One region of the Neobacillus sp. NPDC058068 genome, then DNA from elsewhere that is predicted to be linked to it. Evidence: riboswitches for the same ligand, from Rfam matches in the RefSeq annotation. Region 1 holds a riboswitch; the other holds the start of a gene.
The links. Region 1 has a riboswitch for cyclic di-GMP ahead of ACFVSW_RS03925 (DUF192 domain-containing protein). Riboswitches for the same ligand answer to the same signal wherever they lie in the genome.
Positions count from the first base shown of each region.

Region 2: it holds a riboswitch for cyclic di-GMP, as region 1 does, so the genes downstream of both, ACFVSW_RS15240 (anti-repressor SinI family protein) here and ACFVSW_RS03925 (DUF192 domain-containing protein) in region 1, are expected to answer to the same signal.

Region 1 is NZ_JBHVSI010000002.1:319,887-335,979, reverse strand. Features, by position in the region: gene addB (helicase-exonuclease AddAB subunit AddB) at 1-60, shown strand, start outside; gene addA (helicase-exonuclease AddAB subunit AddA) at 53-3,835, shown strand; gene ACFVSW_RS03955 (spore germination protein) at 3,899-4,117, opposite strand; gene ACFVSW_RS03950 (spore germination protein GerPE) at 4,178-4,567, opposite strand; gene ACFVSW_RS03945 (spore gernimation protein GerPD) at 4,548-4,754, opposite strand; gene gerPC (spore germination protein GerPC) at 4,751-5,368, opposite strand; gene ACFVSW_RS03935 (spore germination protein GerPB) at 5,511-5,750, opposite strand; gene ACFVSW_RS03930 (spore germination protein) at 5,768-5,989, opposite strand; cyclic di-GMP riboswitch class I at 6,273-6,359, shown strand; gene ACFVSW_RS03925 (DUF192 domain-containing protein) at 6,503-6,835, shown strand; gene ACFVSW_RS03920 (Flp family type IVb pilin) at 6,852-7,040, shown strand; gene ACFVSW_RS03915 (A24 family peptidase) at 7,130-7,627, shown strand; gene ACFVSW_RS03910 (TadE/TadG family type IV pilus assembly protein) at 7,624-8,007, shown strand; gene ACFVSW_RS03905 (pilus assembly protein TadG-related protein) at 8,020-8,937, shown strand; gene cpaB (Flp pilus assembly protein CpaB) at 8,948-9,625, shown strand; gene ACFVSW_RS03895 (CpaE/TadZ family protein) at 9,667-10,512, shown strand; gene ACFVSW_RS03890 (TadA family conjugal transfer-associated ATPase) at 10,528-11,958, shown strand; gene ACFVSW_RS03885 (type II secretion system F family protein) at 11,955-12,920, shown strand; gene ACFVSW_RS03880 (type II secretion system F family protein) at 12,927-13,844, shown strand; gene ACFVSW_RS03875 (fumarylacetoacetate hydrolase family protein) at 13,961-14,887, shown strand; gene ACFVSW_RS03870 (YisL family protein) at 14,991-15,341, shown strand; gene ACFVSW_RS03865 (ubiquitin-like small modifier protein 1) at 15,663-15,935, shown strand; gene ACFVSW_RS03860 (MoaD-like domain-containing protein) at 15,937-16,093, shown strand, end outside.
Region 2 is NZ_JBHVSI010000012.1:49,798-65,890, forward strand. Features, by position in the region: gene ACFVSW_RS15185 (polysaccharide biosynthesis protein) at 1-375, shown strand, start outside; gene ACFVSW_RS15190 (RNA polymerase sigma factor) at 458-982, shown strand; gene ACFVSW_RS15195 (aromatic amino acid hydroxylase) at 1,022-2,758, shown strand; gene ACFVSW_RS15200 (Bax inhibitor-1/YccA family protein) at 2,801-3,439, opposite strand; gene mscL (large-conductance mechanosensitive channel protein MscL) at 3,489-3,875, opposite strand; gene ACFVSW_RS15210 (aminopeptidase) at 4,051-5,283, opposite strand; gene ACFVSW_RS15215 (MDR family MFS transporter) at 5,665-6,936, opposite strand; gene ACFVSW_RS15220 (DNA topoisomerase III) at 7,608-9,797, shown strand; gene hutH (histidine ammonia-lyase) at 10,174-11,700, shown strand; gene ACFVSW_RS15230 (hypothetical protein) at 11,735-11,935, opposite strand; gene ACFVSW_RS15235 (carbohydrate kinase family protein) at 12,636-13,613, shown strand; cyclic di-GMP riboswitch class I at 13,870-13,961, shown strand; gene ACFVSW_RS15240 (anti-repressor SinI family protein) at 13,992-14,141, shown strand; gene ACFVSW_RS15245 (helix-turn-helix domain-containing protein) at 14,206-14,535, opposite strand; gene map (type I methionyl aminopeptidase) at 14,826-15,575, shown strand; gene ACFVSW_RS15255 (DUF1128 domain-containing protein) at 15,615-15,839, opposite strand; gene ACFVSW_RS15260 (YtxH domain-containing protein) at 16,072-16,093, shown strand, end outside.

The DNA.
Region 1 (16,093 bases):
CCGCAATCGAAGGAAGCTGTTTTGGAGCGAATTAGAAGCGAGGTAAGCGAAAATGAGTAATTTCATCATTCCACCCATGCCGGAAGGTGCCAATTGGACAGACGACCAATGGAAAGCGATTATGGCAAGGGATAAAGATATCCTTGTCGCTGCTGCTGCAGGTTCGGGAAAAACCGCTGTCCTTGTGGAACGGATTATCCAAAAAATTCTTTCTGTTGAATCCCCAGTTGATGTTGATGAACTGTTAATCGTGACATTTACGAACGCTTCAGCAGCAGAAATGCGCCACCGAATTGGTGAAGCTTTAGAAAAGGCTATTGATCAAGATCCAGGATCCCGGCATTTAAGAAAACAGCTTGGTTTATTGAATAAAGCATCGATTTCGACGCTTCACTCCTTTTGTATGGAGGTCATTCGTAAATATTATTACTTAATCGACGTTGATCCCGGATTCCGCATCGCCGATGAAACAGAGGCGCAGTTAATTAGGGATGAAGTAATCGATGAGTTGTTTGAAGAAGAATATGGAAAAAAAGATAATGAGTCATTTTTCAACTTAGTAGATTCGTTTACCAGTGATCGAAGTGACGCTGCCTTACAGGATATCGTTCGCTCAATCTACGATTTTGCTCGTTCAAGTCCGCTGCCAGACAAGTATTTACATGAAGTTGTATCGATGTATGATGTGGGGGAAATGACAAATGTAGAGGACCTTCCCTTTATTCAGTCGCTTCTATTTGATGTTAAATTGCAGCTTGAAGCAGCTAAGGAAATGATTAACAGAGGTTTGGAGGTAACGAAGCTTCCAAACGGACCGGCACCAAGAGCGGAAAATTTTTCGGATGATTTATGCGTCATTGATACATTATTAATGGCACAGCGGGACTCCTGGGCGACGCTGTATCAAGCAATGCAAACCTGGTCTTTTTCAAGGGCGAAACCGCTGAAGAAGGACCAGTATGACAAAGATTTATCTGAGAAAGCTCAAAAGCTCCGCGATAAAGCAAAGAAAAAAATCCAAGACATTAAGGACGAACTCTTTTCCCGAAAACCAGAAAGCTTTTTACGGGATTTGGCAGAAATGCGCCCATTGGTCGAAACACTTGTTCATCTTGTGAAAGAATTTTCCGTCCGTTTTGAAAAGGTAAAAAGAGAAAAAGGGCTTGTTGATTATTCGGATTTGGAGCATTACTGTTTGGACATATTGACAGAAGAAATTTCAGCTGAAGGAGAATTTCTTCCATCTGCAGCTGCTCTTGCCTATAAAAGTCATTTTAATGAAGTTTATTGTGATGAGTATCAGGACGTAAATATGGTGCAGGAAACGATTTTACGGCTGGTAACGAAAGAAGAAGAGCAGAATGGCAACCTGTTCATGGTCGGAGATGTTAAGCAATCGATCTATCGTTTCCGATTAGCTGAGCCCAATCTTTTTTTAGGAAAGTATAGCCGCTTTAGAGTGGACGGTGAGGCATCAGGACTCCGAATCGATTTAGCGCGTAATTTCAGAAGCCGCAAAGAAGTTCTTGATGGCACCAATTATTTATTCAAACAAATCATGGGTGTCAAGGTCGGCGAAATTAATTACGATGAGGCGGCCGAATTACGAAATGGCGCCCCATATCCTGAGAATGAGTTGTTTCCGATAGAGCTCATGCTGATTGATCAAAAGGCTGAAACAAAGGAAACACTACCAGACAGTGAAACAGAGTCAGAAGCGGAGCTGCCTGCCGAGTTTGATGCAGCTGATCTTGAGCAGTCCCAATTGGAAGCAAGAGTAATGGCGGCGAAAATTAAAGAGCTGGTTGCGAAGGGAGCACCGGTTTATAATACAAAAACGAAGTCCAGCAGGGCGATGATGTATCGGGATGTAGTGATTCTGCTTCGTTCGATGACGTGGGCGCCGCAAATCATGGAAGAGTTCAAGCAGCAAGGAATTCCGATTTATGCCAACCTATCAACTGGTTATTTTGAAGCTACGGAAGTAGCGGTAATGATGGCGCTTCTCCGCGTTATTGATAATCCCTACCAGGACATTCCGTTAGCGTCTGTACTCCGTTCCCCTATCGTTGGTTTGAACGAGGAGGAACTGGCAAAAATTCGCATTCATCAAAAGCGAGGTTCATTTTGGGAGGCAGTTTCTTCCTTTTGCAGGAACAAGTCGGCCGAAAACACAGAGGTGTTTTATGAAAAGGTCCGCCAGTTTTATGACTTACTAAAAGAGTGGCGGGGCATTGCACGTCAAGGGGCGCTGTCTGAGCTTATTTGGCAGCTTTACCGGGATACACAGTTCTATGATTTTGCAGGTGGCCTGCCAGGTGGAAAGCAGCGTCAGGCTAATTTAAGAGCCTTATATGATAGGGCGCGGCAATATGAACAAACCTCATTCCGGGGGCTTTTTCGCTTTTTACGCTTTATTGAACGGATGACTGAAAGAGGAGATGATCTCGGGGCCGCAAGGGCTCTTGGCGAACAGGAGGATGTGGTCCGGATTATGACCATTCACAGTAGTAAAGGACTGGAATTTCCCATTGTGTTTATTGCGGGAATGGCGAGGAACTTTAATATGGCTGATATTCGTAAACCATATATGCTCGATAAAGAATACGGATTTGCGGCCAAGTATGTAAATGCAGAAAAGCGGATTTCCTATCCATCGCTGCCACAGCTTGCCTTTAAGCGAAAGAAAAAAATGGAAATGCTTGCCGAGGAAATGCGCGTTTTATATGTGGCCATGACAAGGGCTAAAGAAAAGCTGTACATGACAGCGACATTAAAGGATGCCATGAAAAAAATCGACCAGTGGAATGACGTTTCATCCAATACGGAATGGTTGTTAAAGGATTATGAGCGAGCGTCGGCAATGAGCTATATCGACTGGGTTGGCCCAGCGCTTATCCGCCATCACGATTGCACAGATTTAAGGTTGGCAGGAGAGACTAATATGTTTGTCCCGAAAGAAATCACTAGACATCCTTCCTCCTGGAAAATTTCTTTAATGAATGCAGAAGAAATCCAAATACAAGAAATGGGGTTGGAAGAGGAAGACGGCCAATTCTTGGAGCGGGTCCAAAAAGGACAAACGGTCCAGGCAGCATCTGTTTTCGCCACTGAAATAAAGGAACAGCTGACATGGGAATATTCTTTTTCAAGTGCTGCGTCCCACCGCTCCAAACAATCGGTTTCCGAAATGAAGCGCCAAAGGGAAATGGTTGACGAGCAAAGTGGGACTGAGCTAGTTCGCAGCTTTAAAAAGTCAATCAGCAAACGGCCTAAGTTCATGCAGGAGAAATCTTTAAGCCCTGCAGAGCGGGGAACGGCCATGCATATGGTGATGCAGCATGTCGATTTGACAAAGAGAGTTAGTGAAGAAACGATTAACGAACAGTTAATGTGGATGGTCCAAAATGAATTGTTAACCCCTGAGCAGGCTGAAGTCATTGACAGCAAATTGATTGTTCAATTTTTCAACTCCCATTTAGGGCAAAGATATTTTCAAGCCAAAGCCATCCATCGGGAGATTCCATTTACACTTTCATTACCTGCCCATGAAGTTTATCCAGCCTGGAATGGGGAAGAAGAATCCGTTTTTGTCCAAGGGATTATTGACTGCATTCTTGTGGATGAAAATGGTTTAGTATTGATCGATTATAAATCAGATGGAATAACGGACCGATTCAAAGGTGGTTTTGAGCAAGCTAAACCAATTCTTGAAGACAGATACAGGCTCCAAATCAATTTATATACAAAGGCAATCGAACAAATTTGGAAACGAAAAGTCACTGAAAAATATTTATTTTTCTTTGATGGGGCCCATATATTAAAAGTGGAATAATTGCGGCCCTCCGCCCCTGTTCCATAAAAAAATGACATAGACCGGTGAGGTTTATGTCATTTTTTAATTGTTACCGGCTATAGGCTGGTCAATTACGTTTGTATCAAGTACATTGGTACCGCTCAAACCGGAATTTGTGACGATTAGTCCACCGGTGTTAAATCCACCAGAGCCGGCAAAAGTTTTCGTGCTGCTCTTTGGTGAGATATAAACGGTATCCCCGAATTGAATAATTCCTCCGCCTACATTAACAATTTGAACTGGACCGATTATCGCTGGCATCATAAACATCCTTTACAATTTTGAACTGCCTGGGAAATTAATTTACAGTAACATATGCGTTTATCCTATATCCTGTTCATGCCCTTCTAGCAGAAGTTGACGGATATGCTTAACTCTTGCTTCCATTGAAATATGTTTGCTGTTGCCGACATGTAATATCGCTGAGGAAGAAACGGCAGTGACCTTAATATTATTAACTTTTATAATCGGATTTAGATTATGTCGTACGATAGAAATTTTTTCAGTGATGGGCGGCAATGGCAGCTGCCTTTTAAAGATTGGATAGGAAGGAAAGTTTCCTTCGTCTCCGAAGAATATTTCTGCTTCCCTTTGCACTGCAAGTGCTCTAGAGAAGCCATTAATGATGCAGGAATCTCCTAATTGAATAACGGAGCAAAATGCTACCTCCTTTACTTGCAGGCTGTCGACACTAGAGGTTCGGGTCAGCATAACCAGGGGTCACATCCCGTTCTAATGGGACAAAAGGTCCAATTATTAAAGACTCTGGCGGTGTATCAAATGCGGCTGTCAGTTGAATTGTTTCCGTATCTCCAATCATAAATACGGAGGAGCTCGCAACCGCCAAGATATCTATATGATCGACATGGAGGACACGGTTATAAACTTCAAAATTCATTCCATCTTCATTCCTTTCACATTCTCAGGTAAATTATTTAAAAAGGCCCGTACACCATGTTGAATTTCCAGCTTAATTGCTTCAATAACTCTTTTCTCGATGGGGCTGGTCTGATTAGCCGATGCTGCATTGGCACTATTCGCTTTTAGATGATAGTCAATCCTATTAGGAAGTTGTTTGATAATATCTTCCTTTATAAAGGATAGATAGGATTCGTTTGGCGGAATGGCCAAGTTCCTCTGCGTTTCAGCAACGATTTGTGGTAAGTCTGTTTCTAAATATTCATGAATGCTCTCTTCAATTTCCATTGATAATCGCATTTGTTCTTTAGGAGGGAATGGGGTTTTTATTGATTGATTTTGTACGGCAAAGTCCTCAATACCGGATAAGTCGTTAGGATTTAAGCCAATATTTAACGTACCTTCAAGGGTCTCGACCTTCAATTGATCAAATTTATATTCAATTGTATCTACATGAATGGTTGGCTTTTCACTTATCTGTTTCAAATCACCCTGTAACTTTTGAATTGTTTGTTCTAAAACCGCAATCCTCTTTTCTTGTGCTTGAATATACATCTGCAGCCATTGAAGGTATTGGTAAACATCCTGATACACGTAAATCACCTCGTCTGCGAATCGCCTTTTCTGCTTGTGTTCTAACTATATGCAGCAACACATTTGGATTTGCTGATTTTCCACAAGTTCATAAGCCGGACAAGGTTTTCCGATTATCTGAGTGGTGCTTACGTTTTTGGTCTTATCTGACTGGTGCCTGTAATGGTACTGATGGTGCTAATAATTGCCCCTGTATTTCACCCGTGATTTGCCCCCCTGGTTTTATTCCGGGAGGTGCCGGTTTTGTGAAGCCCCCCGTATTATATAGATGGGCATGAGGCTTGATCATTCCAGCACTCCCGATTTGCAGGACAGAGGAATTGGTTATACCGCCAATTTTTATAGAATTTATTTGAATGGACTGCTGGATATAAAAATTCATGTTAGACCACCCATTTATTACATATTAAGGAAATTGTTTTGATCAATGACATCCGGATCTGATGTATTCGTTGAACTTACTCTGTTACTAACATCTACTTGATCACCAGTGTTAAAGGAACCAGCCCCTGAGAATGTTTTAGCCGTAGCAAATGGCATTATTTTATAGACATCGCCAATGTGGAAAACAGAACTATTTCCAAGTGTAATGACCTGTGCAACTCCAACTATCGCTGGCATGAGCAACACCCTTTATGATTATTTCTCTTTACATCCTATGTATGGGCGAATGTAATGTGATTCATTCGCCTATTTTAGTTGAAAATCCCCAGAAATATTGCCAATATTTCCATGAAAAATAGTTATATTCACACTATTTTCGTAATTAATTAGGACAATAAACTAAAAATAAGTCTAATTACCTAGTAATTTCGACACAGAATGATAAATTAGTAGGATATTCGATAGGGTTAAAACGTACTATTATGTGAGTAAGAGATCAGTCGGAAAAACAAACACTGAATCTCGATAAAGGCAAAGCTGATGAAAATCAGTGACGCAAAGCTACAGGGGCTAAGGTGCGAAGGCACTACGCCAGCCAGTTACCGAAAGATCAGGGTGTTTCATATTAGATATTCTTTTGTCTGCATAGCTGTATGCCTATGTGCTCATGGATGTTCTATGTTTATTAACCCCCCTTTCGGTAAAGGCGGGGTTATTTCTATTACACGGAGGTGAAAATCATTGAAAGTCGTGAATCTGACAAACGGAGCGGAACTGGCCAGCCAGGTTACAGCAGCGGACACCTTTTTTAAACGATTAAAAGGGCTGATGTTTTCGAAAAGCTTGCCAGCAGGACACGGCTTGTTAATCCAACCCTGCCAATCCATTCATACCTACTTCATGAACTATTCCATCGATGTTATTTACTTAAGCAAAGAGTTTGAAATTGTAGGATTAGACGAAACGGTAAAGCCTGCAAAAGTCGGGAAGTTTCATAGAAAAGCACAGTCCGTATTGGAACTGCCAGCAGGAACGATACGCGAAACAGGAACAAAAATCGGAAATTATTTAACTACTAAATGAAAAGGGGTTTTGACAAATGATGAAAAAAATGAAAGCTTTATTAACTGAAGAACAAGGACAAGGGATGACTGAGTATGGGTTAGTGTTAGGACTAATTGCAGTTGGGGTTGTAGCGGTCCTTATAACAATGCGCACAGAAATCACAGCTTTGTTTAATAGAGCAGTCACTGCTATTTCAGGAGCTGGCACTGAAGCTGGCAGCTGATCCATATAGAAATAAGTTGGAAATAAAGTATTATACAGCCTTGCGTTCAAACCAAACGTGAGGCTCTTTTCTTGAAAGGAGAGGGCATTTTGTGGAGTTCTAGTTTATTAATCGTTCTGTTAATCGTATGTGTCATTACCGATCTTAGGGAACGAAAAATCTACAATGCTGTATTATTTCCGTTTTTATTTGCGGCCATCATTCTCCACGTTGTAACAGGAGGATTACATGGGCTATCAGGGGCATTGCTAGGAACAGCGGTTGGTTTAGGGATTTTATTAATCCCCTATCTTCTTGGCGGCATGGGGGCAGGTGATGTAAAGCTTCTTGCGGTTATTGGCGGTATAAAAGGGATTGGATTTGTGTTAATGGCCTCCATTTATATGGCACTAGCAGGCGGGATTATCGCTATTTTTGTCCTCCTATTTCGAAAAGGCTTCATTACACGAATCCTGTACTTTTTTCAAGGTCTCAGACATGGAATGCGGCTTTCCCTTTTTGAAGATAAAACAACATTTCCCTACGGTGTGGCAATCGCAGCAGGTGCGTTTTTTCAATTTCTATTTCCTGGGGTCCTCCCATTATGAAAAGGGATGAACGGGGTCAGTCGCTCGTTGAAACAGCGCTATTACTTCCGATATTTTTATTAATTTTAGTTGGAATTCTAGATTTTGGCAGATTAACGTACTCCTATGCCCATTTGCATATGGCTGCGCAGGAAACCGTTCGCCTTGGCGGTTTAGGTAAAAAGGACACAGCCATCTCTTCCTTCGCCCATAACTATGTTCATTTAGGCGACACGACCAAATTGCAGGTGGATATAGCGCCAAAAGATACAATCAGGAAATCGGGGGATTATGTCAAAGTAACGCTGCGCTATCCTTTTCAATTTTATACACCGTTTGTTTCAAAGCTTTTCCCTTCAAAATTTTTGATTGAAACGGATTCAACGATTCGCGTTGAATAAGGGGTGAATATAGTGCTTCAGGTAATAAAAAAAATCGGAAAGGAAGAGCAAGGAAATACCCTTTTCTTTGGTGCAATCTCCTTAATGGTTATCTTGTTCATAGCGGGCTTAGCCTTAGATGGCAGTTTACTCTACATGAAAAAAAGCCAATTGCAAAAAGAAGCCAATGCTGCCGTTCTTTCAGGAGCGCAGGAACTTACATCCACTGAGCAAAAGGTGACCGGTACGGTTCAAACAATCTTAAATGCCCATAAGGACACAACCGCTTTGTCGAAGCTAGATATTAAGATGGGAGAAAAACTGGCGCTAACGTTAACGAAACCAGTGAATCTTACATTTGCCCGCCTGTTCGGCATAGAAAAAGTGAGTGTAAAGGCTCGTGCTGCTGCCGGATTGAATGCGATTGGGAAGTCAATCGGGGCGGCGCCGTTAGGAATTGATGAAAGTATTCCACTAGAATACTATAAAGAATATAAATTAAAGGTTGACTCATCAGATTCGCAGTCAGGGAATTTTGGAATCTTAGCACTTGGCGGCCCAGGGGCAAAGACATATGAACAAAACTTACGTGATGGCTATCAATCTGAAATTAGCATCAATTCTATAATAAATACAGAAACAGGTAATATCGCCGGAAAAACGAGAGATGTGATTAATCAGCGGGTCAATGGCTGCTCCCAGCCTCCGGGTGATTATAGTCTCCGCAATTGCTCGAGGATTATTCTTATTCTTGTTTATAAACCTTATAACTATACCGGTGGTCAAATGAAACAAATACAGGTCACAGGTTTTGCCTATTTTTATATCACAACGCCCATGAGTACAAATGATACCTCTATTACGGGAGTCTTTATCAAAAGAGCAGGGGAAGGCTCATTTGTTGAGGGGGCAAAGGACAAGGGAGCATACAGCATACGACTAACGGAGTAGGTGAGGCAATATGAAATCAAAAATGGTCTTAATGCTATCACTTATTATGGGGATCATTACAACCTTTTTGTTTTTCCAATATACAAAGCAAATGAAGACAGAAAAGACAGCTGCTATTCAAACGGTAGGTGTAGTAATAGCGAAAGAAAGAATCGAAAAGAATGAAAAGATTTCATCATCTAAGCTTGAAATTGTGCAAATGCCAGAAAATAGTGTCCTGCCGGAAGGAGTCAAAACAATTCCGGAAGCAGAAGGAAAGCTTGCCAACTCGATGATTGAAAAAGGCGAGCCGGTGCTTTCGCATCGGCTTGGCACTGAGAAGGAAGAAGGAGTCTATGTTTCCAGAAAGGTAAAGGAAGGCTACCGGGCAATTTCAATCGGAGTTGATATTAATCAATCGGTTACAAACCTGATTGAACCAGAAGACGAAGTAGATGTTATTTTTTCGAAAATAACGATGGATCCAGCGAATAATCCTGTATCCCAATCGACAATTTTGCTGAAGCAGGCACGGGTCCTAGCGGTAGGCAGAAAAATGCTGACGCCTGAAGATACAAAAGAGCCATATACAGAATACAGTTCGATAACATTAGAATTAAAGCCGGAAGATGCCATGAAGCTTGTTAATGCAAAAGAAGAGGGGAAAATTCATTTTATTCTGAATAAACGGCCATTAATAAGAGAATAAAAAGCTCAAAAAACAGTAAAGTTTTTGGAAGGTGACGATTCATGACAAGCCCAGTTGAAATGCAAACCGAACAAATGAATAGTAACCCCCGCGGTGGAAAAATAATAGCTGTTTGCAGCCCAAAAGGCGGGATTGGTCGTACTACCTTAACCGTTAATTTAGCAGTAGCGTTAATGAAAAAAAACTTTACTGTTAGTGTTTTGGATGGTGATTTTCAATTCGGTGACGTTAACCTTGCCATGGATTTGAAATTCTCCTTAACTATTAAAGAAGTGTTGGAAGTTCTAAAGTCACTCGATGGCCCTAGTCTCAATAATTATTTAGCTGTACATGAAAGCGGCGTAAGAGTCCTTTCAGCACCTGAACGCCCGGAATTTGCCGACTTAATTACGAATGAAGCAGTTAATAAAATTTTAGATGTAATGATCTCCCAACATGATTACGTGGTTGTTGACACGCCTGTTGGTTTACATGAGCAATCACTAAGAATTCTTGAAAGAGCCGACCAAGTCCTTGTAGTAACGAATTTGGAGATGGCTGCCTTAAAAAATACGAAGCTCTACCTTGAAACTCTCGACCTGCTAGGGCTAAGGTCAAGGGTTAAGGTTATAGTTAATCGAGCAAATATGGACAGTGTGATTAAGGCCATGGATGCAGCAAAAATATTAGCAGAACCCAATCCTATTTATATCCCAAATGATTTTCAAATTTGTTCGCAGTCGATTAATTTAGGTGTTCCATTTGTAATGAAGCATGCAAAATCAGAGGTGGCCAAGGGTGTCTTTAAAATGGCCGAAATAATTTCCGGCGGTAATAGTCCGAGTTCCAAGAAAGCGAAAAAAGGTCATTCACCATTATCAAAGCTTTTTTCCAAGAAACGTTCATAAAGGTGGGTTGGATGAATGAGTCTCTTAAATAGACTTCAAGAAAAAAAGATACTTTCGGGCGGGGAGTCCCAAAAAGAAGCTTCTTATGATGAATATCTGGCATCCCCGCCTACACCCGACATTCGCAAAGTATTTCGTGAACAGACTGCACAAGAAAAAAAGAAGGAAACACTAAAGACTGATAAGGCAGATAAACATCAGGAATTAAAAAATGTTATGCAAAAAAAAATTATTCAGGAGCTAAAAGAGCAAGAGATTGAGCAAATCGTCGGCAAGCTTGATGGAATGGCGATAGAAATCATAAAAGAAGATGAGGAATTTCGCGGGCAAATCGACAGAAAAAAAGTAGTCGATGAATTGATCAATGATTTAACAGGCTTTGGTCCAATAAATCCGCTCCTATTAGATGAAGAAGTTTCCGAAGTGATGGTAAACGGACCGAACCAAGTTTATTGTGAACGGAAAGGAAAATTAGTGCTATCAGAAGTTTCATTCCGTGACAACGAGCATGTCATGAATGTAATTGAAAAAATTGTTGCACCGCTCGGAAGGCGAATTGACGAAAGCTCGCCAATGGTTGATGCCAGGCTGCCAGATGGGTCAAGGGTCAATGCCATTATTCCTCCGCTCGCATTAAACGGACCAACAATCACTATTCGAAAATTTTCCAAGGATCCCTACCAAATTGAAGACTTAATTAACTTCGGAACGGTGACGGAAGAAATGGCAATATTTCTAGACGCCTGCGTGAAAGCACGCTTAAATATGTTTGTAAGCGGCGGAACGGGCTCTGGTAAAACAACTACACTGAATGTTTTATCTAATTTTATTCCGGATGATGAAAGGATTGTTACGATAGAGGATGCTGCGGAAATTCAGCTTGGACAGGACCATGTTGTTACCTTAGAGTCGAGACCACCCAATATTGAAGGTAAAGGAGCCATCTCGATTCGTGATCTAGTCAGGAATTCCTTAAGGATGAGACCGGATCGGATTGTTATTGGAGAGGTGCGCGGCGGGGAAGCACTTGATATGCTCCAAGCGATGAATACAGGGCATGATGGATCGCTTGCGACAGGTCATGCCAACAGTCCAAGGGATATGATTTCCCGCCTGGAAACAATGGTATTGTTAGCTGGAGTAGATTTGCCTATTAAAGCAATTCGTGAACAAATTTCTGGTGCGATTGATATCATTATTCAACAATCCCGTCTGAAAGACGGGTCAAGGAAAATTATCAATATTACTGAAGTGCAAGGGATGGAAGGTGATATTATCGTCCTGCAAGATATTTTTACCTTTAAACAAGATGGGCTTGTGGAAGGGAAAATCATTGGCAGGCTTGTCCCAACTGGTGTCCGTCCGAAATTTTATGAGCGGCTTGAGTCTTCGGGTATTCATATACCGCCATCAGTATTTTTTGAAAAAGAGGAGTGGGTACGATGATGTTTGCACTCTTGTTCTCTTTTTTATTATTTGTCTCATTTTTATGCTATTCGATTTTAGGAAAAATATTTCCTGCGAAAAAAAATTTTGAAAATCGAGTCCAGCATTATTTAGCAATCGAGGTTAAAAAAGAAACTCAAGATGAAGTTAGAGACAAACGCAAAACTTTCATAAAAATATTAAAACAAAGAATCCAGAAACAGGTGTTAACAAAGGAAAAAAACACGAAACTTGAAACGAAAATAGCTCGTGCGGGCCTCCCGCTAAAGCCGGAAGAATTCATCCTCTTTCAATGGATTTTAACGGCATTTGCGGGTGGTTTATTCTATTTAGTCACGGAAAATTGGTTGTTCATCTTAATTGGCGGGACACTAGGGTTCTTCTTCCCAAAATGGTATTTGCGAAAAAAACAGCGCAATCGGGTAGCAAGGTTTAATGAAGGCCTTGCTGATATGATAACCACCATTGTTGGCTCACTTAGAGCCGGCTTCAGTTTTCCACAGGCGTTAAAATCGGTCACTGAGGAAGCGGCTTCACCGATTAAGGAGGAAATGGAGTTCGTATTGAAAGAAATGCAGTATGGAAAAAGTATTGAAGATGCGTTGAACGATTTAAAGGAGCGTATGCCAAGTGAAGATTTGGATTTAATGATCCAAGCAATCTTAATTCAACGTCAAGTGGGCGGTAATCTTGCGACTGTTCTTGATAAGATTGTGGAAACCATCCGCGACCGGACCAAAATACAGAGGCAAATTACGACCTTAACTGCGCAGGGGCGGTTATCTGGATATGTCATTGCCTTGCTTCCGGTCATCCTTGGTTTAGTCCTTTACATGATTCAGCCGGAATATATTGGAACGCTATTTCAACATCCAATTGGCCTTGCAATGGTGGCTGCAGGTCTCATTTCAGGAATTATCGGGTTTATTTTGATCAAAAAAATTACTGCAATCGAGGTGTAGCGGGTGGTGTATCTATGTTTATTTATAACCGTCACACTTGGAGTATATGGGATTCTATTAATTAAACCCACAAAAAATGATCGTATGAAAGAGCGCGTAGACTTCTTTTTATTGGATACACAAGCGGGCAAGGAAGAAATTGTTGAAGAGAAACAGGAATCATTTTTCAAAAGAATGATTACTCCGGTTTTACTAGATTTTAAAAAGAGCTTTAGGAAGAGGATCCCGGGGGAGAAGGAAGTAATAATTGACTTAAAGCTACAGAAGGCGGGAAATCCATTTGGGATGACACCAGTTGATTTTCGGTTAGTCCAAGCTGTTTCCATTTGCCTCATTCCGATAATCTTCGCCGGTTATGGTGCAATCCTGCATGCCGGTAATGGAGTCATCATCATCTTTGTAATGATAGGAGTTCTTGTCGGGTTTTTTGCGCCCCATCTCTATTTAAAACAGAAAACAAAGGCTAGATGCCGCATTGCCTTAAGGGAATTTCCTGATGTTTTAGATTTGTTAACTGTTAGTCTTGAAGCGGGGCTTGGCTTTGATGCGGCGGTGTCAAAGGTAGTTTCCAAAAAAGAAGGTGTTCTAGTAGCTGAATTTCAACGTTGTATGGAGGAAATCCGCCTTGGTAAAACGAGAAGAGAGGCATTATCCGGCATTCGGGACAGGGTGGATGTCGATATGGTCAAATCCTTCATCAGTAGTGTCCTCCAGGCAGAAAAACTGGGAATTGGCATGGTGCGGGTGTTGAGAGTCCAATCAAATGAAGTTAGAGAACAGAGAAAGCAGCGGGCAGAAGAAGAGGCAATGAAAGCACCAATCAAAATGCTGTTCCCGTTAGTTTTGTTCATTTTTCCAAGTTTATTTATTGTATTGCTGGGACCGGCAGTCATTCAGTTTATTGATACCTTTAAAAATGGATGAAAATCAAATCCCTTTACGTAAGCGTAAGGGGATTTTTTGAATTTTATAAAAACTTGTTGTTAGATAAATCACTATCATTTATTCTTTTATTATAGTTAAAAAAAGGGATGATGATTATGAAATTTGTAACGGCTAAAAAAGACGGAGTAACTTTTGTTGGATTCGTAGATGATGAAAAAGGAAGAGTTCTACCATTAAATCAAGTAGAAGAGGTAAGATCAGGGGAAAAAAGCTTTCCTTCATCGATGATTAAGTGTATTGCTTCCGGAGAGAATTTTATCAATAAAGTAGATCAATTGCTCGATTGGGTGCAACATCAAATAAATGTTGATTCATTTTACATACCGATTGAGGACCTTACCATCCTTGCGCCAATCCCAAGACCGGAAAAGAATATCTTTTGTGTGGGGAAAAATTATGCGGAGCATGCGATTGAAATGGGGAGCGCCGAAGATATCCCTAAGGATGTTATGGTGTTTACCAAAGCCCCTACCACAGTTATTGCTCCTAATGGAACGATCCTTTCACATCATAATGTAACGAGCCAGCTGGATTATGAAGGAGAACTAGCAGTTATCATTGGAAAACAGGGCCGGGCGATAAAGAAAGAAGAGGCACTTGATTATGTTTTCGGGTATACCATTATTAATGATGTAACAGCGCGTGATTTACAATCAAGGCACAAGCAATTTTTCATCGGAAAAAGCTTGGATACGACATGCCCAATGGGACCGTGGATTGTCCATAAAAGCATGATAGACAATCCCAATCATTTGGATATTCAAACAAAAGTGAACGGAGAGGTAAGGCAAAACTCTAATACTAAGAATTTTATTTTTCCTGTCGAGGAGGTCATATCCGTATTATCAGCAGGTATGACGCTTGAACCGGGTGATATTATAGCAACGGGCACTCCTGCTGGTGTCGGAAAAGGATTCACCCCACCTAAATTTTTACAGTCTGATGATCAGATAGAAATTTCAATTGAAGGAATCGGTACTTTAATAAACAAGGTTGGAGATAACGAAGCCTGCGAATTATAAAAAAACATCCTACGTTTATCACATATCTGGGTTCATTTCTTCGTATTTTAAAATTGCCTATGGTATGATAAAGTCGAAAAAGTATACATAAGGAGGCAATTAAATGATTCACGGTCATGTAACAGCTTGGGCTTTAGCTCTAATATTATTTTTTGTAGCGCTTTTCTTGCATAAAGGCGGAAAGGCAAAAGGATTTAAAATTGTCCAAATGATTTTAAGAGTACTATATCTACTAATTATTGGAACTGGGATTGGGATGCTTGTTAAGACCGGTTTGGACACTGAACATATATTAAAAGCAGCTGCAGGACTGTGGGTAGTCTGTTTATTTGAAATGATTCTTGGTCGTGTCGCAAAAAACAGAAGGACGTCTGCTTTTTGGATCCAGTTTGTTGTTGCATGGGTGCTTGTTCTTTATTTAGGTTTTCATGTTTTACATATTTATGATATTTAATGAGAAAAAACTAAGGCTGCTGGGAATTAAATCTCGTCAGCCTTTTTATTTAGCAATAGACGATAAACAAGGTGACAACTTTCGCCTTTGGTTTTAATAATGGCTGTGTTAAAAGTGAATGTTGATTTCCGTTCCAGGCGCAAGCGGTTCGCGGGGCGGGCGGTGAGCCTCCTCGGCGCTAAAGCGCCTGCGGGGTCTCACCTGTCCCGCTGCTCCCGCAGGAGTCTTGCGCCTTCCACTCCAATCAACATTGTGCTCTAAATCAACAATGTGCTTTAACACAGCCTTAATATTAGTATTAGAAGAGAGGAGAGGATCTAGATGCTCGTAAAGGTGTTTGCTAATCTCCGGCAAATTTGCGGCGGGGTAACGGTAGAGGTGCAGCCTGATGGGGACCGGGTTATCGATGTGCTTAATAAAATGGTAGTTATGTTCCCTGCTTTAAAAGATGAAATTTTTACAGCAGAAAAAGAGCTGCTTCCATTTGTTCATGTGTACGTTAATGGAAGGAATATCATCCATCTTGACAATCTCCAAACTAGAGTTATAGAAAAGGACCAGTTTGCACTTTTCCCTCCAGTTGCAGGCGGCTGATATGATAATAAGAGATTTAGAGTTTCGTGGAATAAACCGGGAGCACCTCGGGATGTATTTTGAAGAACTCGGAGCAGTACAGGTTACTGATACCTTCCCTTACGTCTTTGCTGCAAAAGGCTGGAGTGCGCAAATCTTATCTGAAGAAGAAATTATCT
Region 2 (16,093 bases), on a different contig from region 1:
GCAGCTGTGACCCTTTTCTATTTTTTTGCTCCAGAATTAACGTCCTTGTTTTTTAAATCGGCAACCCCTGCTGTTTTTCTGCAATTGCTATGGCCGTTTTTCTTATTTCATTTCTTTATTATGCCTCTGCAGGCCTTCATGATTGGTCTCGACATGATAAAAGAGGCATTTATTCATATCGTTTGGTCGACTGTCATTTCCTTTGCGCTTATTCTCTGGCTTGGTTCATCATCGGACTGGAGAATGAATGGGGTTATTATTGGGATGAATACAGGGTCTGTTTTATTAGCGCTGATGCATTATTTAACAATTTGTAAGAAGATTGGTGTTTCGATATTTATGAAAGGATTGGTTCAAAAGGCAGCGAATCGATAAAAATTTTCCCATCATGTGTAGGGGTAAGCAAGGTCCTTTCCGTCTAATAGAATGAACAACATTTTACAGAAGGAAAGGTAGGATGAAAATGCTTGAAGGATTTACACAATCTTTTGAAGAATTAGTAAAGGAACATGGGAAAGCCATTTTTAAATATATTTTTTCGTTAGTAAAACATAAAGAACTTGCGGAGGATCTTTATCAGGAGGTTTTACTCTCTGCCTATTTGGCTTACCCCTCCATTAAGGAGAAAAGTAAATATAAAAGCTGGCTTTTTACCATCGCAATTAATAAGTGCCGTGATTATTGGCGGAAAGAAAATAAGTCAAAACATTTTTGGAGGGAAGAAGTATATTCCTATTCCGCTGCATTCGAACCTGCATTTATTCCGGAAGAGGAAGTCTTACATAAATTTTCAGCGGAACAAATGGCTGAAAAGATCAACCTATTGCCCGAAATTTACCGCAATCCTATCTATCTTTATTACTATCAAGATCTATCTTTAGTAGAGATAGCTAGGAAAAGCAATCTGCCCATGTCGACTGTAAAAACAAGAATGAAAAGGGCGAAAGACCGGCTGCGGCCGAAAATGCTGTCACTTGCTTAATGGCTTCCAAAATATTCTTTGAAGAGGGGAAGGTTCACGATGAATGGAAATGTTACAAAAAAGATTCCTGTGCAACTAAAGCAATTTATTTCTAATCAATATTATGAAAGCTATTCTCCCATTGATCATGCGGTCTGGCGGTTTGTAATGAAGCAAAACCATTATTTTTTAAAGGGAATCGCCCATCCTTATTATGTAAATGGGTTAAAGGATTCGGGTATCAAAACGGAATCAATTCCAAAGGTAGCTGACATGAATACGAGTCTGGAAAAAGTCGGCTGGGGGGCTGTGACAATCGATGGGTTAATTCCCGGCTCCGCTTTTTATGGCTTTTTAGCAAATGGCATCCTACCGATTGCGACAGAAATACGAAAGATAGAAAACATTGCCTACACACCGGCACCGGATATGATTCATGAAGCAGCAGGTCACGCTCCGATTTTATTAGATGAATCCTACAGTAAATTTGTGAAAAAAATTGGCGAAATGGGTTCCAAAGCGATTTCAAGTAAGGAAAAGCTGGAAGTATTTAAAGCGGTTCGTCATTTAACAATTGTCGCTGAGGATCCTCATTCGACCGAAGAGCGGGTGAAAGAGGCAGAACGTCAGGTGGCAGTAGCACGCGCAAAGGTAAAGGGTTTATCTGAAGCCGATCAAGTGTCACGGCTGTTTTGGTGGACAGTTGAATACGGCTTAATTGGCGAGCTCATTGATCCAAAAATTTACGGGGCAGGTTTGCTTTCATCGGTAGGCGAGAGCCAAAGCTGTTTAGCGGAGGATGTCCGAAAAATCCCATTTACCGTAGAAGAATGCGTGAGGACCCCATATGATGTCACCAAACCACAGCCACAGTTATTTGTTTGTAAAAACTTTGATGAGCTAGTTTCGGCTATCGATCAATTTGCCGCCACCATGGCATTTCGCAAAGGAGGAACGGAAAGTCTGGAGAAAGCACTGCAGTCCGATAGTGTCGCAACGATTTGTTTTTCTTCTGGCTTACAGGTAACCGGTACGTTAGCGACGATTTTGAAGGACGATGAAGGGGAAGCTGTTTATTTGCGGACAAAAGGACCGACCGCATTATCAGTCGAGAATAAGCAATTGCCGGGGCACGGTACAGAAACCCATCAAAAGGGCTTTGGAACGCCGATTGGCCGCTTAGAAACTGGTATCGTGCTTGAAGATTGCACGAAGGAACAATTACGAGAGTTAGGAATTAACGAAGGAAAGGCAGCTTTGCTTCATTTTGAAAGCGGTGTCATTGTTAAGGGCACAGTCACTGGCATTTTGTCCGGCTCAGCGAAGCCAATCTTAATCTCATTTAAGGATTGTACCGTGACCTATAAGGATCAAGTTCTTTTTGAGCCAGCTTGGGGTACGTTTGATATGGCTGTTGGTGCCGGCATTCCATCTGTATTCGCAGGCGCTTCAGATCCAGACGCTTATTATGAGTTCGAGCCTGCTGAAGAAATTGAAGACAGGGCGGTTCAGAGAAGTTGGAATGAATTAGAGAAGTTGTATGAAGAAGTACGCAACATACGTGAGGGATCGAATTGGAATGAACAAAGTGTATCCCAGGTTAATAGAATTTTAGCCGTCCTCGAGGAAAAATATCAACGCGAATGGCTATTGCGGCTGGAACTGCTAGAAATTTATCAACAGCACAATCCAAGTCATCCTACTATTACCCAGCTAGTAGAAAGGCTGCAAAACACCGACTGGGATCCTTCAGTCCAACAAATGATTCAGCGCGGATTAACCTTATTTTATTATTAAAAATAAAAGGAGCTTGGGAAATGTCCAAGCTCCTTTTAATAATTAATCTCTGCTATTAAGAATCCCAAATATACGCAGGATGCTGATGAATAGATTAATAAAATCTAAATATAAGTTTAAAGCCATTAATGGAACATCTTCAGCTCTAACTCCATAGTGTTTCATCCGGCTAAAATCGAAGAGAACATAGCCGCTAAAAACTAATACACCGATAAAGGAGTATGCAAGCATGGCTGTAGATCCTAGTGGAGAGAAAAAGTTGAAAATCCCAATCGCCACCATAGCAAGCAGGGCTGCAAGCAGGAATCCACTTAAAAATGAGAAATTATGCTTTGATTTTGTTGCGTAAATGGCAATACCCGAAAAGACAACTGTCGTACTGGCAAAGGCCATGGCAACTATATTGGCACCTGCCGTAGCTGAGTAATAAGCTACAATCGGATACAAGGTAATCCCTGAGATAAACGTGAAAATGTAAAGGAATGAATAGGACATTGCTTTTTTACGTCTAAAGAAAAAAGCAGTTAATAGCATGACAAATTCTAGGATAGCTAACGGCATAAATAAACCTTCAGGTACCTTCGTGCCTATCATTGTGCCCAAGAAGGCAATCGCAAGGGATAGAGCAAACGTCCGTAAAACAGAAGGTAAAAATTGAGTCGATGTTGTTTGTGAATACAATTTACTCACCTCAAAAATATTTTCTTATATAAGTTATACGAAGAAGTGGTCAAGATGTTTCATTTTTTCTTAAAATATCTCCTTCTTTTAATAAATCGCGAATCTCGGCTAAAAGCTCTTCACTACGATCCACTTTTGCATCGGATTGAGCAGGTTCCTCTTTCTTCTTAAAACGATTAAGAAACTTCACAAAAAGGAAAATGGAGAAAGAAATAATTAAGAAATCAACAACCGTTTGGATAAATTGGCCGTATTTTAATTTCCCATAGGCTAGATCACTAAAATCTACGACCCCGATGATCATTCCAACCAACGGCATAATAACATCGGCGACAAGGGAAGAAACGATTTTGCCAAATGCGCCGCCAATAACAACCCCGACCGCTAAATCGATGACATTGCCTTTCATGGCAAATTGTTTAAATTCATTCCACAAGAAGGAATCCCCCCAAAATTGTTCTTATTTTCTTAAAAGTATATTGTAGCTTTAACCGAGATAAAAATACAAGCGCTATGTTTTTCCAACAATAGAAAAAAGAGCAGAATTCCTGCTCTTTTATTAGGCTGTAAACTGAAACGACCATTTGCACTGCTCTTAATGAGACTGCGAACTAAAACGCCCAATTACCTGCTCTAAATACGGGTTCAATCTTTCCATCAGCGGTAATTCCGTCGATGTTCATATCCGCTGATCCAATCATGAAATCAACATGGGTGAGACTTTCGTTAAGACCATTCTTCTCCAATTCTTCAGCTGACATTGTCTTGCCGCCCTCAATACAGAAGGCATAGGCGCTTCCGATTGCTAAATGGTTAGAGGCGTTTTCATCAAACAAGGTATTGAAGAAAAGAACGTTGGACTGTGAAATAGGTGAGTCGAAAGGAACAAGCGCTACCTCACCAAGATAATGTGAGCCTTCATCTGTGTCCACCAGACGCTTCAAAATCTCTTCGCCTTCCTCTGCTTTTACGCCAACAATTTTTCCATTTTCAAAGGTAATTGAAAAGCGGTCAATAATATTGCCGCCATAACTTAACGGTTTTGTACTTGCCACCGTACCGTTTACACCTGTTTTCAATGGCACAGTGAAGACTTCCTCAGTCGGCATGTTGGCCATAAACTCAAAACCTTTTTCATTCACACTGCCGGCTCCAACCCAAAGATGTTTTTCCGGAAGCTCAATCGTTAAGTCGGTACCAGGGGCTGTATAATGAAGCTTCTGATAGCGTTTTTCATTTAAATAGTGAACCTTTGCATGAAGGGTTTCATCGTGTTTTCTCCATGCCTCAACTGGATTATCAACGTCGACACGAGTAGCTTTGATAATCGCATCCCAAAGCTTGCTTACTTGGGTTTCAGCAGGTTCATCCGGGAATACCTTAGCAGCCCATGCCGGTGAAGCTGCGGCAATAACGGTCCAGCTGACTTTATCTGACATCGTTGCTTTTCGGTATTTTTTTAACGCCGTGCCAGCCGCTTTATTGAAGTTTGAAATACGTTCAGGATTGACGCCTTTTAATAAATCAGGACTCGAAGATACGACTGACATAAAGGCGGCCCCATTGTCAGCAAGCTCTTCCATTTCTTTGGCACGCCAAACTGGGTACTCTTGGAAGGCCTCATCTGGTGCTAAATCATATTTTGTTCTTGTAACCGTATCGTCGTTCCAGTTGACAACGACATTCTGCGCCCCTGTTTCATAGGCTTTTTTTACAATTAAACGGACAAATTCTGCAGCATCGATGGAGGCATTGATGGCTAACGTTTGACCTGGCTGAACATTAACGCCTACCTTTACGGCCAGCTCAGCATATTTTTCAAGGTTTTTTTGAAATTCACTCATATGTATAATCTCCTTTTTCAGAATCTTCCTATATTGTAGCGTTTTTAATTGGAAAAAGAAACAGGGAGCTAATGTCTTAAAAGAGATAAAAAAAAGTAAAGATTTTCATCTCTACCGTAGCTTACTTCCATATACTTTTATATTAAAATAAACACCTGCTGAAAATAGAACTAAAAATGTAATAATGCCTGACAATGAAGTTGGAGTCATGAACTGTGATAATTCCATTAATTCCACCGTCCTTATAATAGAAACCTTTACAAGGTAATTATAATATTAAAAGGGGTAAATGTGAATAAATTAGTACAATTTTTTGACAATTTTCAAATTGACCTGAAAAATATCTTTAAAGAAAAATAAAAAAGCACTTTGAGTGCTTTTTTACATTTGCGTTCCTACTTTTTGTTTTTCAAATGAATAAAACATTACCCAATATAATCCCGCACTGACCAGAGCAAGAACGGTGAGGACGAAAAATGTCCAGCCATAGCCAATCCAAACCGTCATTGGGATGGAAAGTGGGGCAATTGTGCGCCCCAGTGTATAGCGCAAGCTTGCGGCTGCAAAATATTGTCCCCTCATATGTTCAGGAGCAAGCCTAGAAACGAAGCTTTGCTGCAGCCCTGCCCCCATTAATTCAGCAAACGTGAATACCGCCATCGCGATTATTAACCCCCAAATCCAATGCGTTTGACTGAAAATGACAATTGAAATCGCGTAGACGACCGAGGAGAGAACAAACACGTTTCTTTCATAATATTTTCCCATCCACTTCGTTACAAAAACAGTAAATAGGGCAACAAGGAAGCCATTTTCAGCAAGGACAATTCCAAATGCCTGCTCACCCTTTAGCGTGAACGACCAATTCCCAATGGAAAAGAGGGTTTGATTTTTTACAAAATCCTTAATATAAACTGGAATTAATAAGTCCAATTGCATAAATGTCTGTCCTGCTAAAACCCCCGCTAGGATAAACAACAGGAAGGTTTTATCCTTAATAATGAGCCCATAATCTCGCAGCTGGTTTACTAAGAAGTAATACCACCTTCCGCCGTTGGAAACTGTAGCTGTTTTTTGAATGGGTGCGGTTTCCCGCGTCCATTTCGCCAGGATTAGACCCAGTAATATGCACACTGCACCTGCTACCAGCAACAGCTGAAAGCGATAGTGAACATAAAAAATCGCCCCTAGTATTGGTCCGACTACCACCGCAATATTGATAGATGTATAAAAAATGGCAAACACATTGCTTCGTTCCTTTTCGGGCACAACATCGGCTACCATTGCTTGGCTCGCAGGCCAGTAAAAAGAACCGAACACACCGGCAAATGCAAACGAAACAAAGCCCATCCAAGGGGATTGAAGCCATGGTGAACTGGCGATGGCAAAGGCTAAGAAGGAAAGTCCTTGCCCGATGGAAGAAAGAACCATCATCCGTTTTCGCCCAAAACGATCGGCACAATATCCGCCCATCAGGTTAGCAATCACGGAAAAAACCTGTGAAAAAACTAATAACAACCCTGCTTTATTTTTACCGAACTCTTCCGCAAAATAAATCGTTAAGAACGGAAAAAACATCCAAAAGGTAATATTCATCATCGCTTCCCCAAACAAGCGAACCTTTAAATTTGAATCCCAATCCCTTATCCTCATGTAAAAAATCTCCGTTTCTCTATTTTCATGCTTTTTTATCATACTATCCTAATGGAAAAAAAAACAAGGAAAAAAGCAGACTCACCTTATTTTAAAGGGTTCACTTATCGGTTGGGGGATCAGGCTATGCACCCGAGCTGATAAATAGACGGAAAAATTCCGCTTAATGAGTAATTATTATAAAAAAGAGCTTAAATAGACGGAGAGATTCCGCCTATTGACTTGAAAAATTCAAAAAGGGGGGATTTTGCTTGACATAATCGGAAAATCTCCCCTTATTTACCCCGAAACGAGCTCCATTCAGCATTAAACCGGAAAATCTCCGCTTATTTTACTTTTGCTGGTTACTCGATTAAGGACAAGACATCTTATTTAAAAGTGAGTGAGTTTTATCTCAAAAATCCAAGAGAAACTCATTTTGATATGGGAAAATACTTTGTATTCTTTCAACCTATTTGATATAACAAGAACATAAGTTCGTGATAAAAAGCAAAACAGAAGAAAAAAGCAAAGCTGAAGGCTACGGCCAGATGTATTAGCGGGACCTGTGGTAGCCCACGTAAAGACAATGGGACTTTTTAGCCTATTCTTTCGAAAACACTTGCTTTAGCTATGGGGATATTCATGCTATATTATAGTTCAATGGTTTACTGAAAGGATGTTTAAATACAGTGAAAAAAAGTGTAGTTATAGCCGAAAAACCTTCTGTCGCTCGAGATATAGCACGAGTATTGAATTGTAATAAAAAAGGAAATGGCTATCTTGAAGGCGATAAATATATCGTTACGTGGGCACTTGGCCACCTAGTCACGCTTGCTGACCCAGAAAGTTACGATGCGAAATATAAAACATGGAATTTAGAAGATCTCCCTATGCTGCCTGAGCGTTTGAAATTGACCGTCATTAAGCAGACTGGAAAACAGTTTAATACTGTTAAAAGTCAACTGACTAGAAATGATGTCAATGAAATAATCGTGGCTACAGATGCAGGGAGAGAAGGAGAATTAGTTGCACGTTGGATTATTGATAAAGTAAAAGTCAATAAACCGATTAAACGTCTATGGATCTCATCTGTTACAGATAAAGCTATTAAAGAAGGCTTTGCAAACTTGAAGCCGGGAAAAGCCTATGACAATTTATATGCATCAGCTGTCGCCCGTTCGGAAGCTGACTGGTATATCGGTCTTAATGCAACACGTGCATTAACTACCAGGTTCAATGCACAATTAAACTGTGGTCGTGTACAAACACCTACTGTTGCAATCATTGCAGCCCGTGAGGACGAAATTAGAAACTTCAAAGCACAAACTTATTACGGCATCGAAGCCCAAACAGCAGACCAATTAAAGCTGACTTGGCAAGATGCAAAAGGCAACAGCCGCAGCTTTGACAAAGAGAAACTTGATGCAGTTGTAAAAAAACTTGGCAAGCAAAATGCCAAGGTAACGGAAATTGAAAAAAAGCCGAAGAAGAATTTTTCTCCAGGTCTATATGACTTAACAGAACTACAACGCGATGCGAATAAAATCTTTGGGTACTCCGCTAAGGAAACATTAAATATTATGCAAAAGTTGTACGAGCAGCATAAAGTTTTAACGTATCCCCGGACAGACTCACGGTTTATCTCATCCGATATTGTTCCAACTATACCAGAGCGTCTGAAGGCATGTGGAATTGGTGAATACCGCTTATTAACAAGCAAAATCTTAAAAAAGCCAATTAAGGCATCTAAAGCTTTTGTTGATGACAGCAAGGTATCCGATCACCATGCGATTATTCCGACTGAAGGCTACGTGAACGTTTCAGCGTTTACAGATAAAGAACGGAAAATTTATGACTTGGTTGTAAAACGCTTCTTAGCGGTATTATTCCCCGCATTTGAGTACGAACAATTAACGCTTCGAGCGAGAATCGGTGAGGAAAACTTCGTTGCTAGAGGCAAAACTATTTTATCGCTTGGTTGGAAAGAAGTTTACAATAATCGACTTGACGAAGACGATGAAGGTGATGATCTGAAAGAACAGATTTTACCTCGGATTGAAAAAGGCGATACCTTAAATGTAAAACTAATCGCTCAAACTTCAGGTCAAACGAAGCCGCCTGCCCGCTTTAATGAGGCGACATTACTGTCGGCAATGGAAAATCCAACGAAGTATATGGATACGAAAAATAAACAATTGGCAGACACCTTAAAATCCACGGGTGGGCTTGGTACTGTTGCTACACGCGCGGATATTATTGATAAGCTATTCAATTCATTCCTAATCGAAAAACGAGGCAAAGACATTCATATTACTTCAAAGGGTCGTCAATTGCTGGACTTAGTTCCTGAGGAGCTTAAATCACCGACATTGACAGCCGAGTGGGAACAAAAGCTTGATCAAATTGCACATGGTAAGTTGAAAAAAGAAGTGTTTATTAGCGAAATGAAAAACTACACGAAAGAAATTGTTGCTGAAATTAAAGCAAGCAATAAAAAGTATAAGCACGACAACATCTCTACAAAGAATTGTCCAGACTGTGGAAAACCTATGCTTGAAGTAAACGGAAAAAAGGGTAAAATGCTTGTGTGCCAAGACCGTGAATGTGGACATCGCAAAAATGTTTCTCGAGTCACAAATGCGCGATGCCCGCAATGCCATAAAAAATTGGAGCTTCGCGGCGAAGGGGAAGGACAAATTTTTGTTTGTAAATGCGGGTATAGAGAGAAACTATCTACTTTCGAAGCGCGCCGTAAAAAAGAATCTGCTGGTAAAGTGGATAAACGAACGGTGCAAAAGTATCTGAAAAACCAAAACAAGGAAGAAGAACCAATAAACACAGCTTTAGCAGATGCTTTAAAGAAGTTGAATCTAAAGTAGGGATATTTGGAAACTAAAAAGTTCTTAAAAATTATTGTGAAAAAGTAGGCTTTATATATAAGTTTAGTTGGAGTCTTGTATATAAAGCCTTTTGTAATTCAAAAAGCAAAGACTCCATTTCCCTTTTACATGCTATCCTGCTAAAGTATTATCGTGTTAAAATTCAGAAAATTTAATTGACAGATAAGGTTTTCATCCCATAGAATAATTATTAGAATGAAAGTTAATCGAATGGAATGATAACCGATGAGGCATTTCCAAAAAACAGATCAATATGCGGTAATTTTTATAAAAGAGGCTGGACTCCAAATCTAATCTGATATGGACTCCAGCCTCTTTCTTTGTTGTGATAAAGTGGTAGAGGAGCGGGATAGAAATGATTACACTTACAGGTGGAAGTTTAACATTAGAGCAAATAAAAGCTGTTTTATATCACAGCCAACAGGTCAGCGCATCCGAAAAAAGCATGGAAGCTGTTTCAAAGAGTCGCGAAGCAGTTGAAAGAATAGTTTCAGAAGCAAAAGTAGTTTACGGAATTACCACGGGCTTTGGAAAATTTAGTGATGTTCTCATCGATAAAGATCATGTGCAGGACCTCCAGCTTAACTTAATTCGTTCCCATGCCTGTGGAGTTGGCGACCCGTTTCCTGAGGCTGTGGCAAAAGCAATGGTTCTCCTTCGTGCCAACGCCTTGTTAAAAGGCTATTCCGGGATAAGACCGCTTGTTATTGAAAAACTATTAGATCTAGTAAACCATAACATCATTCCTGTTATTCCGCAGCAAGGGTCACTCGGGGCGAGCGGGGATTTGGCGCCGCTATCACACTTAGCTTTAGTTTTAATCGGCGAAGGTGAAGTATTTTACAAAGGACAGCGGATGGAGGCACTTGACGCACTAGAGCAAGAGGGGATTTTACCTGTCACATTGGAGGCAAAGGAAGGCCTGGCACTCATTAATGGTACCCAGGCGATGACGGCAATGGGGGTTGTCGGCTACCTTGAAGCGGAGCAATTGGCACATGAAAGTGAACTCATCGCGTCGATGACGATTGAAGGGTTAAACGGGATTATTGACGCTTTTGCAGAAGAAGTGCATATAGCAAGGGGCTATAAACAACAGATTGATACTGCGGCAAGAATCCGTCAGTATTTAAGCGACAGTTTGTTAACGACACAGCAAGGGGAGCTTAGGGTTCAGGATGCCTATTCACTTCGCTGTATCCCGCAAGTTCATGGCGCTTCTTGGCAGGTTCTTGATTATGTAAAAGAAAAACTAGAAATTGAAATAAATGCTGCCACTGACAATCCATTAATTTTTGACGATGGTGAAAAAGTCATTTCCGGTGGGAATTTCCATGGTCAGCCGATTGCCTTCGCGATGGACTTTATGAAAATTGGGGTTGCAGAGCTGGCGAATATTTCAGAAAGACGGATTGAGCGATTGGTGAATCCTCAATTAAATGATCTGCCCCCGTTTTTAAGTCCTGAACCAGGCTTGCAATCCGGGGCAATGATTATGCAATATGCCGCGGCTGCTCTTGTATCGGAAAATAAAACACTGGCACATCCAGCAAGCGTTGACTCGATTCCGTCCTCGGCCAATCAAGAGGATCATGTCAGCATGGGAACGATTGCCTCAAGACATGCGTATCAAATTATCCAGAATGCCAGAAGAGTGCTGGCGATTGAGTTGATTTGTGCGATGCAGGCAGTGGAAATCCGCGGGGTCGATAAAATGGCCAGCCATACGAAGCTGTTCTATGAAAAAGGACGCAAGCAGGTGCTTTCAATTAAGCAGGACCGCATCTTCTCGAAAGATATTGAAAAAGCGGCAGAGTGGTTGAAAACGGTTGAGTTTTCGCAATTCATTAGAAGTTTAAATACAGAAAATACAACATACTAAATTCCAAATAAAAGGCGTGAGAAGTTCACGCCTTTTACTCCATTTGTTCCGGCAGCAAACGTGCAGTATCTCCGCGCATATCCTCTTCTTCGACTCTATTTTTAAAGGCTTCGCGGGTTACAAGGAATTCTTCATCCCCAATTGCTTCCTTTACATGTTTTTCAGTTAGACTGTCCTTAGGGAAATTACCAGGATGGTTTTTCTTTTTGTGTTCAAAATGTTCTCCACGTGACATACTAAAGCACTCCTTTCATCTACTCTTATAACATTCCCTATGTGTAGTGAAATAATTACTATTTGTTCTATTATCAGAAGTTATATCATTGGACTTCGAGAATTGTCCAGCTCCAGCGCCCTAGCGGCTAATGTCCTTCGCTCTCCGCCCTACGATAAGTCAACATCGAATCGCCTCCGGCTCTTCGTGTTTCCTTTATCTCAGTTGGAGCGCTCCAGGCCATACGCCGCTGACCAGGGCGCTTGCGCTTTTCTTAGTCCTCACAAAAGAAAAAGCTGTTTGAAAGAGACGATCTAATTAATAGATTTACTCCTCACCAGCTTTTTTAATTGGTTTATCAGGTTTGCACATCCGATCAAGTAGAAAACCAGCAAATACAATAAACGCAATCGGGATTGAAAAATTTAACACATGGATAAGTGTCATAGCATGCTCCACCACCATTATTCTGAATATTAAGTATATTTATAAGTTGTTTATATTATATTCTAAATGACGCAATTTAGACAAATTTTTTGTCGTAAACAATGAAAATAAGCATTAGTATTGCATACCTAGCGGTTTTATCGGCTTTAATCCCCATAGTTTCCATTAATAACCAAGAGGATTTCTAGGATTAATATCTAATAGTTATTAAGTAGGGAATATTATTGCGTTTCTGACATAACTCAATAAGGTTATAGAGGAGTGAGGACTAACAATGATGAAACAAAATGCAATAATTTCAGAAGAAAAAAAACTTCTTTGTATTGGTGGTGCCAACGTGGATTTGAAAATTCAGGCACTGAAACAATTAGAGCTTGGTACTTCGAATCCTGCGATTAGCACGAAATCCAGAGGCGGCGTGGCACGTAATGTCGCGGAAAACTCTGGGCGCCTAGGGCTTAATGCTTCGTTATTAGCCTATATTGGATCCGATACTGAAGGGGAATGGCTGCTGCAAAACACTAATCATTTCGCAGATATAAATTTAACAGAAATAATCGATGGGAAATCCACGGGAACCTATACAGCAGTGCTTGATGAAGAGGGTGAAATGGCTGTCGCTTTTGCCGACATGGCTATATACGATGAGGTTGAAGGCTCCTTTTTTGAAAAAAATTGGACCCATATTCAAAATGCAAAATTGATTCTATTAGATACGAATTTTCCCGCTGAAGTAATCAATGAAGTGATAAATTGCAGTAAAGACGAAGGAATTCCTCTATGTATTGCTACAGTGTCAGCAGCTAAAACGGCTAAATTGCCAGTCTCCTTAGACGGTGTAACTTGGCTGATCGCCAATCAAAAAGAAGCCGAAGCCCTTTCAAAATTAGAAATTACCTCCGAGGGAGATTTCTATCGAGCAGCAGAAATAATTTTAAAAAGCGGGGTCGAGAAAGTAGTTATTACTAGGCAAGAAAAAGGCTTAATTTATTTTACAAACAATGGGGAAGCAGGAGCAATCGTACCTCCAAGTGTTCCGATTGTGGATGTAACAGGAGCAGGGGATGCTCTTATTTCCGGAATCCTATTTGGCTATTTAAAAGGACTTAACACAGAAGACTCCTGCAAAATTGGGGTTTCTTGTTCAATGATTACAGTCCAAACAAGCGAAACCGTCCACCCCGATTTGGACCAGCAAAAATTACTTGAAACATTTCAGAAATACTTCAGCAAAGGGCTTAGCCATCGTTGATAAGAAAAGAGGAGGGAATTCTGACTAGAATTCACCTCCCTTTTTTCTACAGAAATTATAAAAGAAAAGAGTATTTTTGTAGAAACTTGCCACAATTTGTATTAAAAAGAAGTGTGAAAATTCAAAGAAAATGACAAAATATAACACCTTGTTAAAAAAGAACTAGATATAATGAGGACATCAATTGTATTTATGAAAAAAGGCCTAGTTATTTGTTATTGAGTTAGGTAATCGGTGATGCACTGGGGAGAATAGAATCAGAAAAAGGCAAACCTGTTGAAAGGCAGGGACGCAAAGCCTAGGGTCTAAGGCAGGCGGAACGCTTGCTATGATGGCCGGGATGCCTGAAATACGAATTGTATTTTAGGGGTGAGGATATTGGTTATTACAGAAAAAGAGGTTGATGTTATCGATCAGGAATGGATGACCCTCATATTAGAAGCGAAGGAGCTTGGACTAACCATCGAAGAGGTTCGTGACTTCTTTAATCAACATGGTAGATTAGAGCTAATCACGAATAACAACTGAGTAATTACATAAAAAAGAAAAGCATCCTGCAAAAATATTTGTAGAATGCTTTTTTTCTTGTATACTATTCGTCATTATTTTGTTTGTTCCGCCATTTATTAAATTCAAGGTAATCACGAAATTGTTCTTTTGAAACACCAGAATTCATTGCCTCTTTGACTAGGTTCATCCAATCGCTGTCTAATTGATTCTTATCAATTTGTTCATGGATTAAATGTTCAATGGGAATATTTAATACTGCAGCAATTTTTTCAAGAAATTGAATAGATGGATTCTTTTGCAGGTTTCTTTCAAGAGAACTTAAATAAGATTTTGCAACGCCCGCCTGTTCAGCAAGTTCGGATAGTGACATTTTCTTTTCTGAGCGGAATTTTTTTACGCGGTCACCAATCATTGATTCTCACACACCTAATTATTATTGTTGTTATTGTTGATATATTAATTCTACCAAAAAGAATAAGAAAGTACCATATAAAGAACGGCGTAATATTACCAAATAATGAACATTGAAAAATATTGTTCAAAGCTTTTAAAGCAAGATAGAAATTTTGAAAAAATGCTAGGTTAGCGTTACTATTAAAAGTGTTGCCATAGTCTAAAGTATAATTTTAACGTGGAAAATGTTCTAAGAAGAACAATATGGTTCATTATACATAATATTAAATCAAAAAGGCAGGGAATAATATGATTGTCCTTAAATCACAACGAGAAATTGAAGCCATGCAGAAGGCAGGAGAAATACTGGCAGCCTGTCATAAAGAAATTGCAAAATTAATTAAGCCAGGTGTTACAACGTGGGAGATTGAAGAATTTGTTGATGAATTTCTAAGACAGAAGGGAGCAACTCCAGAACAGAAAGGCTATCGAGGCTATGAATATGCAACGTGCGCGAGTATTAATGATGAAATTTGTCATGGCTTTCCTAGGAAGGAGCCTTTAAAAGAGGGCGACATTGTCACGATTGATATGGTTGTCAAATACAATGGTGCTTTAGCTGATTCTGCTTGGTCCTATGCCGTTGGCCAGGTCTCCAAGGAAACAGATCATTTATTAAAAGTGACAAAGGAAGCTCTTTACAAGGGAATTGAACAGGCGGTAGTGGGTAATCGCATAGGTGATATTGGCCACGCGATTCAAAAATACGTTGAAAGTGAAGGACTAACAGTTGTAAGAGACTTTATCGGTCATGGGATTGGCGCGGTGATTCACGAGAAACCGGATGTTCCGCATTATGGGCTACCTGGTAAAGGGGCAAGAATTAAAGAAGGAATGGTTTTTACAATTGAACCGATGGTCAATGTCGGCTGGTACCAAACAAAAATGGATGATAACGGCTGGACAGCACGTACGCTTGATGGTAAATATTCAGCACAATATGAGCATACGCTCGCGATTACGAAAGACGGTCCAATTATCCTAACGGATCAAAAATAGGCAAAAAACCCGTTATTCAAAATAATAACGGGTTTTTACTTATTTTTTCCTTAAACTACCTAGCTCTTCCACCAATGCCTGCATTTCATTAGGGCTAAAAGAATTTTTCCTTAGGACCATCTCATAAATTTCCTTTAATTCCTCGTACATTTCTTCATCAAAGTGAGACGGTTTGATTGCCCCGAGGTTGAGGACCTTTAACTTTTCCTTTATTTGTTCAATCATATATTCGACATTTTCAACAGATTTTTGAGATAAATTCATTTCGGCCACCCTTTCCGAATTAATATTCTCATCTTTTCATGTTAAAAAGCATCTGTCAATACAAACATACTATGAATAAGGGGCTTTATATTTCCGGCAGAACGTAATTAAAAGTTTGGACGGGCTTGCAAAAGGGAATTGATATAAAGCAAAATAAAGATGAGCTTATTTTGGTATCATTTTCATTGGAGAAAGATTAATGATAATTATGAGTGTGGAAGGAGAGTTTAAGATGACGAAGAAAAATCAATTCT